2 regions of the Neobacillus sedimentimangrovi genome follow, and region 2 is predicted to be linked to the other one. Evidence: predicted binding sites of a transcription regulator. Region 2 holds the regulator's gene; the other holds the start of a gene.

Region 1 (7,360 bases), on a different contig from region 2:
GGATGAACAGCTCCACCTGCTCCACCTGCGATAGACGCTGTTACCTCTTGGATCTTCTCCATATAAGGAACAAACGTTTTTGCTTTCATGACACCGCGGTTCCACTTTGCAGCCGAAGTCATCTCCATCGCCTTTGTAATTTGACTCGTCTTTTTCGTCGAATTGATACGAGTTTTTATATCACGTAATGAAGCCATAGGTTCTCACCACCCTCATTCAAAGAATGTCTGGTTTCGGCGGCGGTGCACCCCATCAGGAATATTTCGATTCCCGATTGAGGTGCTTGACACCGATACCGTTCCAATTGTCAGACCATCAATTATTCAGAAACAGCAAACGTCTTTTTGAAAGCGTTGATTGCTTCAGCCATGTCTTCGTCGGACGGAAGGTCCTTCGTTTTGGTGATATGGTCTAACAGATCTTTGCGGTTGTGGTCTAACCAATTTAGGAATTCAGATTCAAAACGGCGAATATCCTGTAATGGAATGTCATCAAGGAAACCGCGTGTTAATGCATAAAGGATTGCTACTTGTTTTTCAACAGGAAGCGGTTTGTGAAGATCCTGTTTAAGAACTTCAACAGTACGTGCACCGCGAGCAAGTTTTGCTTGAGTGGCCTTATCAAGGTCAGAACCGAACTGAGCAAATGCTTCTAACTCACGGTAGGAAGCAAGGTCAAGACGCAATGTACCTGAAACCTTTTTCATCGCCTTGATCTGTGCAGAACCACCTACACGAGATACGGAAAGACCTGCGTTGATTGCCGGACGAACACCGGAGAAGAATAGGTCAGATTGTAAGAAAATCTGTCCATCCGTGATAGAGATTACGTTTGTTGGGATATAAGCAGAAACGTCCCCTGCTTGTGTTTCAATAAATGGTAGTGCTGTGATAGAACCACCACCAAGTGAATCATTTAACTTCGCTGCACGCTCAAGTAAGCGGCTGTGTAAGTAGAATACATCCCCTGGGTAAGCTTCACGGCCTGGAGGACGGCGAAGTAATAGGGAAAGCTCACGGTATGCTGCCGCTTGCTTAGAAAGATCATCATATACGATTAAGACATGTTTGCCTTGGTACATGAACTCTTCTGCCATCGCAACACCTGAATATGGTGCTAAGAATAATAGCGGTGCAGGTTGTGATGCAGATGCAGATACAACGATGGAGTATTCTAATGCGCCATGCTTACGAAGGGTTTCAACCGCGTTACGAACAGTGGACTCCTTTTGACCGATGGCAACATAGATACAGATCATGTCTTGGCCTTTTTGGTTCAAAATGGTATCGATCGCAACAGATGTTTTACCTGTTTGACGGTCACCAATAATTAACTCACGCTGACCGCGGCCAATAGGCACAAGTGCGTCAATCGCCTTGATACCAGTTTGAAGCGGCTCATGAACGGACTTACGAGCCATAACGCCTGGAGCAATTTGCTCTACTGGGCGAGTTTTTGTTGTGTTAATTGGACCCATGCCATCGATTGGCTGCCCTAATGGGTTTACTACACGTCCAATTAGTTCCTCACCAACCGGAACCTCCATGATGCGTCCTGTACGGCGAACCTCGTCACCTTCACGAATGTCCGTAAAAGGTCCAAGGATGATAATACCGACGTTATTTTCTTCTAGGTTTTGTGCCATACCCATAACGCCGTTTGAGAATTCAACAAGTTCTCCTGCCATGACATTGTCAAGGCCATGAACACGTGCGATACCGTCACCAACAGAGATAACAGTACCAACATCAGATACTTGAATTTCTGCCTGATAGTTTTCGATCTGCTTTTTTATCAGGGCACTAATTTCTTCAGCTTTGATGCTCATGAGTTTCACCCCTATCTCAAAAATCTTAACCTAGCAGTTTACGTTCTAGACGTTCCAGCTTACCGCGCAATGATCCGTCATATATACGATTTCCGATACGTAGCTTTAATCCACCAAGCAAATCGGAATCCATGATATTTTCAATCTTAAGTGAGCTTTTGCCTACTTTTGCAGCAAAAACAGCTGATAATGCCTCACGTTCTTCATCAGTTAACGCACGTGTGCTGTAAACTTTTGCTTCAGCAATACCCATTTCTTCATTTGCTAACTCAATAAATTGATTCGCCACTTCCACAATTTCATTTGTACGGTGACGGTCAATTAGTAGTAAGAGCGTGTTAAGTACATACGGATTAACCGTTGCAAATGCCTGCTTGACTACTTCTTTTTTCTTCTCTATTGTTAGTCTAGAAGATTTTAGAACGGCCCTTAACTCCGGCGTGTATTGAATCACTTCTTTGACGACGCGAAGTTCCTCCTCAATCACTCCAAGAAGCTGCTGTTCTTTCGCAATTTGTAAAAGTGCTGATGCATAGCGCTTCGCTACCATGGAGTTACTCATCGGATATCTCCCGCCTCTTGAATGTATTCATTAATGAGCTTGTCCTGATCTTCAGCACTCAACTCTTTTTCAATAACTTTAGAGGCAATTAATACAGATAAGTGAGCCACTTGTTCGCGAATGGCTGCAACCGCTCTTTCCTTCTGTTGCTCAATTTCCAGCTTCGCACCTTCTTTTAAGCGCTCAGCTTCTGCACGCGCTGCAGCAATTATTTCTTCACGCTGCACATCGCCTTGCTTTTTCGCATTTTCTATAAGGTTTTGCGCTTCAGTTCGCGCTTCTTTTAAAAGATTGCGTTGTTCTTCTAATAATTTCTCTGCTTCTTTACGGCTGTTTTCTGCTGCATTAATTTCGCCTGCCACATATTCTTCCCGTTGCTTCATGACGCCCATTAATGGGCCCCAAGCATACTTCTTAAGCAATGCCATCAAAATGATAAACATAAGTAGCTGGAATACAATATCACCAGTATTAATACCCTCGTGACTTGCTGCAGCCCCAAGTAATAATCCGCTTGTTAACACCTCGAGATCACTCCCTTCAAGAGTCATTCCTCTATATCCAATCCAGTAATTTTCATTGTTAAAAGGTAATGTAAGTTACTTGTTTCTATTTTAAGGTAAAAGGTGTTAGGTACCACCTTAGACATAAACGAATGGCGAAGGTTCTCATGAATGATCTTCGCCATCTTTTGACGTCAATTACTATTGATTATTGACCTTGTACCATGAATGCAATTACAACCGCGATGATTGGAATCGCCTCAACTAACGCAACCCCAATGAACATTGTTGTTTGAAGCATACCGCGAGCTTCTGGTTGACGTGCGATACCTTCAACTGTACGAGATACGATAAGACCGTTACCAATACCAGCACCTAGTGCTGCTAAACCAATTGCAATTGCTGCTGCTAAAAGACCCATTGTAAAATTTCCTCCTTAAAATGTATAAATAATTAATTTTTTATAAAAATTGGTATTTCTATATATAATTCAGGACCCTGTGAGGGCGCTGCAATTACTAATATTAATGGTCATGACTCACTTTGTGAGACAAGTACACCATTGTTAACATTGTGAAAATAAAGGCTTGAATCGCGCCAACGAAAATGGAGAAACCTTGCCATGCCAACATCGGAATGAATGCGGCTAAATGTCCGCCAACTCCAGTTGCCAATCCGGATGCAAGTAAACCTAATAAGATTTCACCAGCATAGATGTTACCGTAGAGACGGAGACCGAGAGTCAAAGTGTTGGCAAACTCTTCAATAATTTTAATTGGGAACATAAACCAGAATGGTCTTAAGAATTCCTTTCCGTATTCTCTTGTTCCTTTTAGCTTTACCCCGTAATAGTGTGACAATCCAACAACCAACGTTGCTAATGTCAATGTGATTGCCGGATCCGCCGTTGGTGATTTCCACCAAAGGTTTCCATCAATTACAACTGAAAACGGCAGCCCTAGCATGTTTGAAACAAAGATGTACATAATGATCGTAATTCCAAGGGCATGGAATCTACCACCATCTTTCCAATCCATCGTACTTTTGATGATGTTTTTTACAAAATCCATAACCCACTCCATGAAGTTCTGCATTCCAGTAGGTTTCATCGCAAGACGGCGAGTGGAAAGAACGGCGATTAAGAAAACAATCACAGAGGCTACGGTAATCATCAAAACATTACCTAAATTAAATTTGAGACCTAGTAAATCTACTACATATGCTCCGTGATGCAACAGAATTCACCTCGCTTCCCCGCTACTTATGTATTTTTAAAGAATGAATAAAGAAATCTATCATAATGACAATGTAGGATGTCATTAATCCTATAACCACACTAATGAGATGAAATTGTTCCGGATACCTCAGTGCGACAACGACAGCAAGTGCACCAGTTGCCATCCGTGAAAAAGAACCAAGCGATCGCACCTTTTTCCCTTTGAGAACATTTTCACTAAATTGTCCCGTTTTTTTGACCATCAACCACAAATTAAAGAAGCTCAAGCTTGTCCCAAAAATTAAACCAAGAAAGATTGGTTGATAGGCTGTGAACCCCCAACCAAGTACATAAATAGACAATAAAAAAAACATCCATTTTCGTTGTCTAGTAAACATCGCTTGTAATTCTGGCATGGTATGTTTAGTCTCCTGAATAGAAATGTCGGACGGATACCAACATAGAATAGATTCCTGCCCCGAGCCCAATAAACAATCCGATTATTAAGAAAATTGGTTCTGAATCAAAGTGTTTATCCAGCCATTTTCCTGAAAAAACACCAATCAGTGTGGAACCCGCCAACTGGGCGAGTATAGTGGACATTAGGGCTATCGCCTTTAGTGGATTGCGGTCATTTTTCATCGGTGAATCATCCTCACTTAAAGAGAATGAAAAACTATATAAAAGTCAGAGGCAATTGGAAATTCAATAACGTTGTTAAAATTGTATAAACAACTTGAAAACCCTCTCACGGATTCCCTTTGTTAGCATACAATAGGGACCCTACAATGTCAATGTATTTCCGAGATTTATTCCCTTACAATTTCCCAAAATTTTTTCCAATTGGAAGCGATAGTTAACACTATTATTGTATTGTAAATCTTTCCGATTTTTTGGTTATTTTGTGACAATTTTGTGAACATTTTCAGATAATGACATTGAATTGTTACAGAAAAGAGAGGGGCTGAAAACACGCCTCACTCCCTATCTTTTTTCAATCATAATCATTGTCTGAATGGAATCCTCTTTACCGGCCTTCTTAGCAAAAACCTTAGCCAAAAAAGTACCTTTATACGGGATGTCCGCTACTTTCAAAGCTTTTTGAACCAACCCTTTTTTAACATTTGTACTTGTATCCAAAAATCCGATAAAGCGATAGTCATCCGGGTGAAATAAAGCAATTCCAAACTCCTCCGCTCCGCCCGGCAAATAGACTTCGTAACGATAAGTATTCGGAACATCTCCCTCTGCAAATTCAAACCCCATGATCCTCGGATAATTTGGCTCTGTAAGCACATAAAGATAAGGGATGTGAATTTGAGATTTTCCCGCCTTTAAGGTGAGGTAACCGTCATGAATCTTTTCCTTAAAAATATCTGGGTTTACCTTTAGTTCCACCGTCATTTCTCTAGATTCCCCTGCTTTCAGAGAAAACGTCTTCGGAAGGTGCCACATTAAGCCCTCGACATGTTTTGGGATTTCAAATGAATATCCCTGAGGGCGACCGCTCGTGTTCTCCACACGTAACACCATTTTGTGCACATTATTTTGTTCAGTGAATTTTCCAAACCGAATGCTACCAGGAGATACAAGGGACTCAGCATTTATCGCTTCATCCACCTGAATGCGGCCGGCCCCTTGTTCAAAGGTACGGTAGTGAGGCGCATTCGATTGGGAAAAGAATTCTGGCTTGTCTGTCAGCCTGCCAGATTTAGTACTCCTGTTCATGTCAGAAGATTTAATAAGAGGTTTGGCCGTATTCATCAGAGCGGCCTTTATTTGTTCCGGTGTCCAATCGGGATGAGCCTGCTTGATCAATGCAGCTGCACCTGCGACATGTGGTGACGCCATGCTCGTTCCTTGCAGTGACATGTATCCTCCCGGAATCGTCGAGTTGATGGCGACACCCGGAGCGACAATGTCCGGCTTAATTTCCCATGTTCCTGTTACCGGGCCTCTTGAGCTGAAATCAGCAAGTTGATCTTTCTCTTTGGTAATTGAAACTCTTATAAAAAGGCGACGCTTTTTCATTTCTTTTTTTAATAATTGTCCATCCTGCTTGGAAAGGGTTCCGATTGGGAAATGAAGAGGAGCTTCAAGGTTCCCTATAAAGTTTCCGCTCGTATTGTTATAGATAAGGACTGCTTTTGCTCCCGCCTCCATCGCGTTTTTGGCTTTTTCTGAAAAAGTCAATGTCCCTCGTTTAATTAAAACGATTTTTCCTCTAACATTTCTTAAATCTTGCTTCCTACCTATGCCGCCATCGGCCAATTCAAGTGAGCGGTCCAAGGTCCATTTTCCCGAGCCCTCTATCGGCTGGATACGAAATTTGTCCCGGATCCCTTCTATTAATAAATAAGGGATTTCCATGGTGGGCGTCGATGCTCCGACAGAGATGGCTTTTGAGGATGTTCCCGGTGACCCTACCGACCAAACCTTTGGCCCCGAATTGCCCGAGGCTGCCACCGCCACGATACCTTTTTCCACGGCATTATCAAGTGCCTGGCTAAGGGGCAGGTCAGGTCCGTTCACCGTATTTCCCAGTGATAGATTCATGATGTCGACCTTATCCTTAATGGCCTGCTCTATCGCTGCTAATACCTGCTCAGTCGTCCCGCCACCTCCCGGACCAAGAGCCCGATAGGCCAAGATTTTTGCCTCTGGTGCAACTCCCTTAATCTTTCCATTCCCGGCGATGATCCCAGCCACATGAGTACCATGGATGGTGGCTGTACCCGGTGAACGTGTCTCCATTGGGTCCTTGTCATTGTCCACAAGATCGTGTCCGCCAGCATAATTTCGCCTTAAGTCAGGATGGGTATAGTCGACTCCGGTGTCAATGACTGCCACCTTAATCCCTTTGCCGGTCAGCCTCCTATTTTGTTTATCGAAAAATCGACGTGCTCCCTCGCCGCCAATAATTCGGACGCTTTCTTGAGTTTCAACCCGATACTCGTTAACTGGTGAGATATGTTTAACGGGATATCGGTTTGCCAATTGAGCAATAGCCTCCGGACTACCTTCAATGGAAAAACCGTTAATCGCCTCTTTAAAGATACGCCTTAGTTTAATATCTTTAAAAGGTTTGATGAGTTCCTTTATTTGTGCATCCGTCTGTATTTTGTCCAGCATCACAATAGCAATGATATTCTTTGTAGGTTTGGGAATCGGCGGATGAATGAGCGGTTTTTTCGGTACTGAAACATTTGGTTTTACGTGGTTATTGGGTAACGATGGTGCCATTGTCGGAA
Region 2 (7,360 bases):
TTGCCCGTGAAATGGGAGCTAAGAGCATGACGCTTGAGGTTAGGGTAACGAACGAGGTTGCACAATCTCTTTATCGAAAACTTGGTTTTCAAAATGGGGGCATTCGGAAAAATTATTATTCAGATAATCAAGAGGATGCCTTAGTGATGTGGGTGAATTTATGAAAAAGGATCAATGGATATTAGGAATTGAAACAAGTTGTGACGAGACAGCGGTAGCAATTATAAAAAATGGTCGTGAAATTGTGGCCAATGTTGTCGCGTCACAAATAGAAAGCCATAAACGTTTTGGTGGAGTGGTACCAGAAATTGCTTCACGACATCATGTAGAACAAATAACAATCGTGATGGAAGAGGCCTTAAAGCAGGCAAATATTACCTTTGCAGAAATAGATGCCATTGCAGTAACGGAGGGGCCTGGATTAGTGGGCGCCCTATTGATAGGTGTAAATGCAGCAAAGGCGCTTGCATTTGCCCATAATAAACCACTTGTACCTGTACACCATATTGCTGGTCACATTTATGCTAACCGATTAGTGACCGAGCTAAAGTTTCCACTTTTAGCGTTAGTAGTCTCAGGCGGTCATACGGAGCTGGTTTATATGAAAGAGCATGGCCATTTTGAGGTAATAGGGGAAACGCGTGATGATGCTGCTGGAGAAGCTTATGATAAGGTAGCAAGAACATTAAACTTGCCTTACCCTGGAGGTCCTCATATTGACCGCCTAGCACATGAAGGATGTCCGGTAATTGATTTGCCACGTGCCTGGCTTGAGGAAGGTTCTTATGATTTTAGCTTTAGTGGATTAAAATCAGCTGTTATTAATACCGTTCATAATGCCGCTCAGCGAGGGGAGACAATTGCTCCCGAGGATCTAGCAGCCAGTTTTCAGGAAAGTGTTATCGATGTTTTAGTAACTAAAACCAAAAAGGCTGTTGAGGAATATGGAGTGAAGCAATTACTGGTTGCAGGTGGTGTGGCTGCAAATAAGGGACTTAGAAGTGCCCTTGAAAAAACCTTCTCTGATGGAAAGATTGAGTTAGTGATTCCTCCATTATCACTTTGTACTGATAATGCGGCCATGATCGCTGCGGCTGGCAGTGTTATGTTTGAAAAAGGAATCAGAGCAGATCTGTCACTTAACGCTATTCCAGGTCTGGACATTGAAATTTATAATACTTGACCCTTCCTATGTGGAAGGGTTTTTTTCATGACAGAAAATAGCTTCTAACATTTATTTGAAATTTGGAGTAAGTATGTTAAAGAGTTAATCAAACGTTTGATTAAACAAATTGAAAAACTAATCAAACGATTAATTAATTAAAATGGTTTATATCTTACTATATATGGAAAGTTATGAGACTAATGAACTGTTTAATTGGGAGCAAAATTTTTATAAAATTTACTTAAGTTGTGGATAAAGTTTGGAAAGATAAATCAAAATTTTCTTTATTTGTTGATAAGTTTATAAATTTTGTTGATATTGTGGATAAATACGATTTTTGTTGTGGATATAGTGGATAAGCCCTATGGATAATTGAAATAAAAGATTTTTAGATGTGAATAAGTCTGTGGAAGAAACGGGGCTTTTGGTCTACGTAAAATAAAGAACCGGGCCCTTTCAGACCCGGTTATCCACATTATTCGGCTAACGTTGCCCATTCTTCCATTAACTGTTCGAGTTCCGCTTTTGCTTTTTCATTTTTTATGTTAATCTCCAATACTTTTTCATGATCTTGAAAGATTTCAGGTTGGCATAATTGCTGTTCTAAATCTTGTATTAGCTCCTCAAGCTCTTCAATTCGTAACTCTATTTCCTCTAATTTTCGCTTACGTTGACGTTCTAGTTTTTTCGATTCTTTATCTTGCTTATAATTCCTTTTTGCGGATGAATCAGCGGTATCCACCTCATTTTTTTGTGAAGCTTTTTGAGAGAGAGCTGCAAGTTCTTCTTGCTCTAGTTTTTTCTCTACATAATAATCATAATCCCCAAGATATTCCGTGCTGCCTTCAGGGCTTAGCTCCAGTATTTTGGTTGCAATTCGATTAATGAAATATCTGTCATGGGAAACAAACACAATTGTTCCCGGATAATCGATTAAGGCATTTTCAAGAACTTCCTTACTGTCAATATCCAAATGGTTGGTCGGTTCGTCCAATATTAGCAAGTTTGCCTTTTTCAACATAAGCTTGGCTAGAGCCAATCTCGCTTTTTCACCGCCACTTAAAGAAGAGACATTTTTTAAAACATCATCACCGGAAAATAAGAAATTCCCTAAAACAGTTCGGATCTCCTTTTCCGTCATTAGCGGGTATTCATCCCAGAGCTCATTTAACACACGCTTATTTGAGGTTAAGTTGGCATGTTCTTGATCGTAATAACCAATGGAGAGATTTGTCCCATAGCGAACCTCTCCGGATAGGGCAGGAAGTTTTTTTAGGAGCGTTTTTAATAATGTAGACTTACCTATACCGTTAGGACCGACGACGGCAATACTGTCTCCTCGATATACCCGAAAGGAAATATTCTCAGAAACTTTTTTCCCGTTATACCCAATGGCTAGTGAATCTACAGCTAATACGTCATTGCCACTTTGTTTGTCAATTTCAAATGAAAAGGAAGCAGATTTTTCGTCTCCTAATGGACGGTCCATAATTTCCATTTTCTCTAGCTTTTTTCGGCGGCTTTGGGCACGTTTTGTCGTAGAGGCCCGTGCTAAGTTCCGCTGGATAAAGTCCTTTAAGGCCGCTATTTCTTCCTGTTGCTTTTCATAGAGCTTCATTTCCCGTTCATAATTGGCCGCCTTTTGCTCTAGATATGAGCTATAATTGCCAATGTAGCGTTGGATTTGTGTGCGGGAAATTTCATATACTTGAGTAACGATTTTATCTAAAAAATATCGGTCGTGAGAGACAATTAATATCGCACCATCATAACCCTGTAAGTATTGCTCTAGCCAGGAAAGTGTTTCAATATCAAGATGGTTGGTCGGCTCGTCCAAAATTAAAATGTCTGGTTTTGTTAATAGTAGTTTCCCCAAGGCGAGGCGTGTTTTTTGGCCACCGCTTAAACTGGAGATCATGACAGACGAATCTGGAAAGCTTAAACCGTGAAGGACAGACCGTATTTCGGCTTCATATTGATAGCCACCCTGCTCTTTAAATGTTACTTGAAGCTGGTCATATTCTTTTAGGATTTTTTCATATTTTTCTTGATCCTCAAAAACACTTGGGTCAGACATTTGCTCTTCAAGTCTTCGCAAGGACTTTTCCATCGTGCGAAGCTCTTCAAATACAGTCAGCATTTCCTCCCAAATGGATAAATTGGATTCTAGTCCAGTGTTTTGGGCTAAATAGCCAATAGTGACATCCTTTGGTTTAATGATTTCCCCGCCGTCATAACTGAGCTGGCCGGCGATAATCTTAAGCAAAGTTGATTTTCCCGCGCCGTTTCGGCCAACAAGGGCGACACGGTCCCGGGATTGTAATTCTAGCTTTATATTCGATAAAATAAGGTCAGCACCATAATATTTTTGTAGTTGATTAACTTGTAATAAAATCATTATTTTCACCTCTATACATAGGAATAGTGTACCGTATTCCCGATTGGTCATCAATAAAGTAAAAAAATGTCATCATGCGTTCAAACTTACGCACACATATCGGTCAAAATATTGTATGATTTTATGGGAGGCTTTTTTTATATGGCTGAATTTACTCACTTTAATGAACAAGGCAGAGCAAAGATGGTGGACGTCAGCGAAAAGCCGGAAACGGCACGAACGGCCATCGCTTGTTCCAGTATCACTGTTAGCAAGGAAATTTATGATAAAATAGTAAACAATGAAATGAAAAAAGGCGATGTTCTGGCTGTGGCTCAAGTAGCGGCTATTATGGCAGCCAAAAAAACATGGGATATTATTCCAATGTGCCACCCAATTCCCTTAACAGGTGTCGATATTAGTTTTTCTTGGGGACAAATAGTGAACGGACAATATACTTTGCATATCGAAGCATTAGTTAAAACAAAAGGAAGTACAGGTGTAGAGATGGAAGCGCTCACAGCTGCTTCTGTTTGTGCTTTAACTATTTATGATATGTGTAAAGCAGTAGATAAAGGTATGGTAATTGGACCGACTTTTTTGGTAGAGAAAACTGGCGGGAAAAATGGTGATTTTAAAAGAGAAATGTAATGAATAATTTGTGCGGGGTGAAGGAGTATATGACAAATGAAACGACGAAAATACCGCAGGCAACGGCCAAGAGGCTACCCTTATATTATCGTTTCATCAAAAACCTGCATTCGTCAGGGAAACAAAGGGTCTCTTCGGCCGAACTTAGTGAAGCGGTAAAGGTTGATTCAGCTACAATAAGAAGAGATTTTTCTTATTTTGGCGCTTTGGGGAAAAAAGGATATGGTTACAATGTCAATTATCTGCTCAGTTTTTTCCGAAAAACGCTTGACCAGGATGAATTAACAAAGGTTGCCTTAATAGGGGTAGGGAACCTTGGTACTGCATTTTTACATTATAATTTTTTAAAAAATAATAATACAAAAATTGAGTGTGCCTTTGATGTAGATCCTGCAAAAATTGGTACATCTATAGGAGAAGTTCCGGTTTACTCCATGGATGAGTTGGAACGAATTTTGATGGAGGAAAATATCCAGGTAGTCATTTTAACCGTACCTGCAAATGTGGCACAAGTTATTACTGATCAAATTGTAAAAACGAATGTCAAAGGGATCTTGAATTTCACCCCTGCGAGGTTAAATGTCCCTCCGTCAATTCGCGTTCATCACATCGATTTGGCCATCGAGCTACAGTCATTAGTATATTTTTTAAAGCATTATCCAAATAATGAGGAAATAGAGGAATAACATTAAAAGGGCTTTTCACTATTAAAGTGAAAAGTCCTTTTCTTTAAATTGATAGAATTCTCCTAGGAATAAACAAGATCATGCCTTAATCAAAAGAAAAAGGTGATAGGCACAATGTAAATTTTTTACACGGTGCCTGTCACCTTATTTTTTGAGCTGATCCTTATATTTAAAATGAAAGTGGATCATTTTTAGGCCGGAGCCAAAATCAAAAGTGGCGAGGATGACCAAGAGATAGCTGAAAAAACCCCAGCCATTATTTTGGACATCCTCAATTGCAAAATAGGTAAATAAGCTTCCAAGTAGGAAGTAGATTAATCCGGAAAACAAAGGTGAACGTCTCATTAGAAGAATCCTCCGATAAAGTTTTGAACCGCTTCTGCCTCTTTAAGCAGTCGCTCAATGTCTTCTTTGTAAACAGACTGCACCAATACGACCAATGTATTCATCGATACATGGGCAAAAATCGGTACAAGAATGGTTTTAGTTTTTACATATAGATAAGCAAATGAAAAGCCCATTGAAGAATAAATGAGAATATGTACTGGCTCCATATGAACGATAGCAAAAATAACAGAACTAATTAATGCTGCGATAAAGAAATGAAACCTTTTATGTAAAGCTCCGAAAATAATTTTTCGAAAAACAATCTCTTCTAAAATCGGCCCAATAATACTGGTAACTAGGACGGCAAGTGGAAAGGTTTCAATAATGCCTAATATTTGCTGGGTATTTTCAGAGCCCATTTCAATACCGAGAAGATTTTCTATTATAGCAGCTGCATACTGGGCAAATAAGGCGAGAAAAAATCCTAAAATGGCCCACTTGATCAAGCTCCCCGCTGATAAGCTTCTTTCACTTTTCCCTCCAGTTCTTATTTCTTTTCTTAATATAAATAAAATAATGATAAGCGCAATAGTAAAACTAGCGATGAGCCAAATAGGAGTAGCTAATCCCGGATCCACACCCGTAAATTTAAAGCTAATCATCAATAAAGGAATCGCTACTAAGTTGGATAGATGCATACAAATATACACAATTAAAATAATCCAATATTCCTTTTTCAATAGTATGTCTCCTTTAGTTCTATTATTTTATTACCATTCTAACGTTAAAAGTCATTTAGTTTCAATGTAGAATACGTTTTAAAAAAGCGAAATAAATATTCAATTATTTACATACGATAGTAGGGTGGAAAAAAAATACATACTTTTTCAAAAAAATTTAAACATGATACTTGCAAAAGATTTTTAGATTCTTTATTATAATAATTGTGTTAGCACTCATTGAGTGTGAGTGCTAACAATGAATTATGAGCACATAGATTTGAGGAGGTTGTTTTTAGTGTTAAGACCATTAGGTGATCGCATTATCATCGAACTAGTTGAAACAGAAGAAAAAACTGCAAGCGGTATCGTTTTACCTGATACAGCAAAAGAAAAGCCTCAGGAAGGAAAAGTTGTAGCTGTAGGTACTGGCCGCGTGCTTGACAACGGTGAGCGCGTAGCTGTTGAAGTTTCTGTAGGCGATCGCATCATCTTCTCAAAATACGCAGGTACTGAAGTGAAATACCAAGGTACTGAATACTTAATTTTACGTGAAAGTGATATTCTTGCTGTAGTAGAGTAAGATTTAAGACTTAAAAAATAACAAGTTTCTAATATACGAGGAGGTTCTTTAACATGGCTAAAGAGATTAAGTTTAGTGAAGACGCTCGCCGTGCGATGCTTCGCGGTGTAGATACACTTGCAAATGCAGTAAAAGTAACTCTTGGACCTAAAGGACGTAACGTGGTTCTTGAGAAAAAATTTGGTTCTCCACTTATCACTAACGATGGTGTAACAATTGCAAAAGAAATCGAATTAGAAGATGCATTTGAAAACATGGGTGCAAAGCTTGTTGCTGAAGTTGCAAGCAAAACAAACGATGTTGCCGGTGACGGTACAACAACTGCAACTGTTCTTGCTCAAGCAATGATCCGCGAAGGCTTAAAGAACGTTACTGCTGGTGCGAACCCAATGGGCATCCGCAAAGGTATTGAAAAAGCAGTAGCTACTGCTGTTGAAGAATTAAAAGCAATCTCCAAGCCAATCGAAGGTAAATCTTCAATCGCACAAGTTGCTTCAATCTCTGCTGCTGACGAAGAAGTTGGCCAATTAATCGCTGAAGCAATGGAACGTGTTGGTAACGACGGTGTTATCACAATCGAAGAATCTAAAGGCTTCACTACTGAGTTAGATGTAGTTGAAGGTATGCAATTTGATCGTGGTTACGCTTCTCCATACATGGTAACTAACACAGACAAAATGGAAGCTGTTTTAGAAAATCCATACATTTTAATCACTGATAAGAAGATCTCAAACATTCAAGAAATTCTTCCAGTTCTTGAGCAAGTTGTACAACAAGGTAAACCATTACTTTTAATTGCTGAAGATATTGAAGGTGAAGCACTTGCTACTCTAGTATTGAACAAGCTTCGCG

The links. Region 2 encodes Rex, which represses fermentation and respiration genes when NADH is low (regulators of the CRP and FNR family bind a similar motif). Its sites were predicted from a motif close to TTGTGAAATATTTCACAA; they were not measured.
Region 1: GZA11_RS01425 (AtpZ/AtpI family protein) is a predicted target of Rex. The motif match lies at 5,023-5,040, and genes of this name have one in related genera.

Annotation. Positions count from the first base shown of each region.
Region 1 covers NZ_JAAFZF010000002.1:8,822-16,181, reverse strand. Annotated here, with positions in the region: gene atpG (ATP synthase F1 subunit gamma) at 1-197, opposite strand, end outside; gene atpA (F0F1 ATP synthase subunit alpha) at 320-1,828, opposite strand; gene GZA11_RS01450 (F0F1 ATP synthase subunit delta) at 1,854-2,390, opposite strand; gene GZA11_RS01445 (F0F1 ATP synthase subunit B) at 2,387-2,914, opposite strand; gene atpE (F0F1 ATP synthase subunit C) at 3,102-3,314, opposite strand; gene atpB (F0F1 ATP synthase subunit A) at 3,418-4,128, opposite strand; gene GZA11_RS01430 (ATP synthase subunit I) at 4,151-4,525, opposite strand; gene GZA11_RS01425 (AtpZ/AtpI family protein) at 4,533-4,751, opposite strand; gene GZA11_RS01420 (S8 family serine peptidase) at 5,094-7,360, opposite strand, start outside.
Region 2 covers NZ_JAAFZF010000015.1:2,087-9,446, forward strand. Annotated here, with positions in the region: gene rimI (ribosomal protein S18-alanine N-acetyltransferase) at 1-164, shown strand, start outside; gene tsaD (tRNA (adenosine(37)-N6)-threonylcarbamoyltransferase complex transferase subunit TsaD) at 161-1,183, shown strand; gene GZA11_RS07140 (ABC-F family ATP-binding cassette domain-containing protein) at 1,641-3,563, opposite strand; gene moaC (cyclic pyranopterin monophosphate synthase MoaC) at 3,705-4,193, shown strand; gene GZA11_RS07150 (redox-sensing transcriptional repressor Rex) at 4,223-4,879, shown strand; gene GZA11_RS07155 (YdiK family protein) at 5,024-5,224, opposite strand; gene GZA11_RS07160 (CPBP family intramembrane glutamic endopeptidase) at 5,224-5,946, opposite strand; gene groES (co-chaperone GroES) at 6,224-6,508, shown strand; gene groL (chaperonin GroEL) at 6,562-7,360, shown strand, end outside.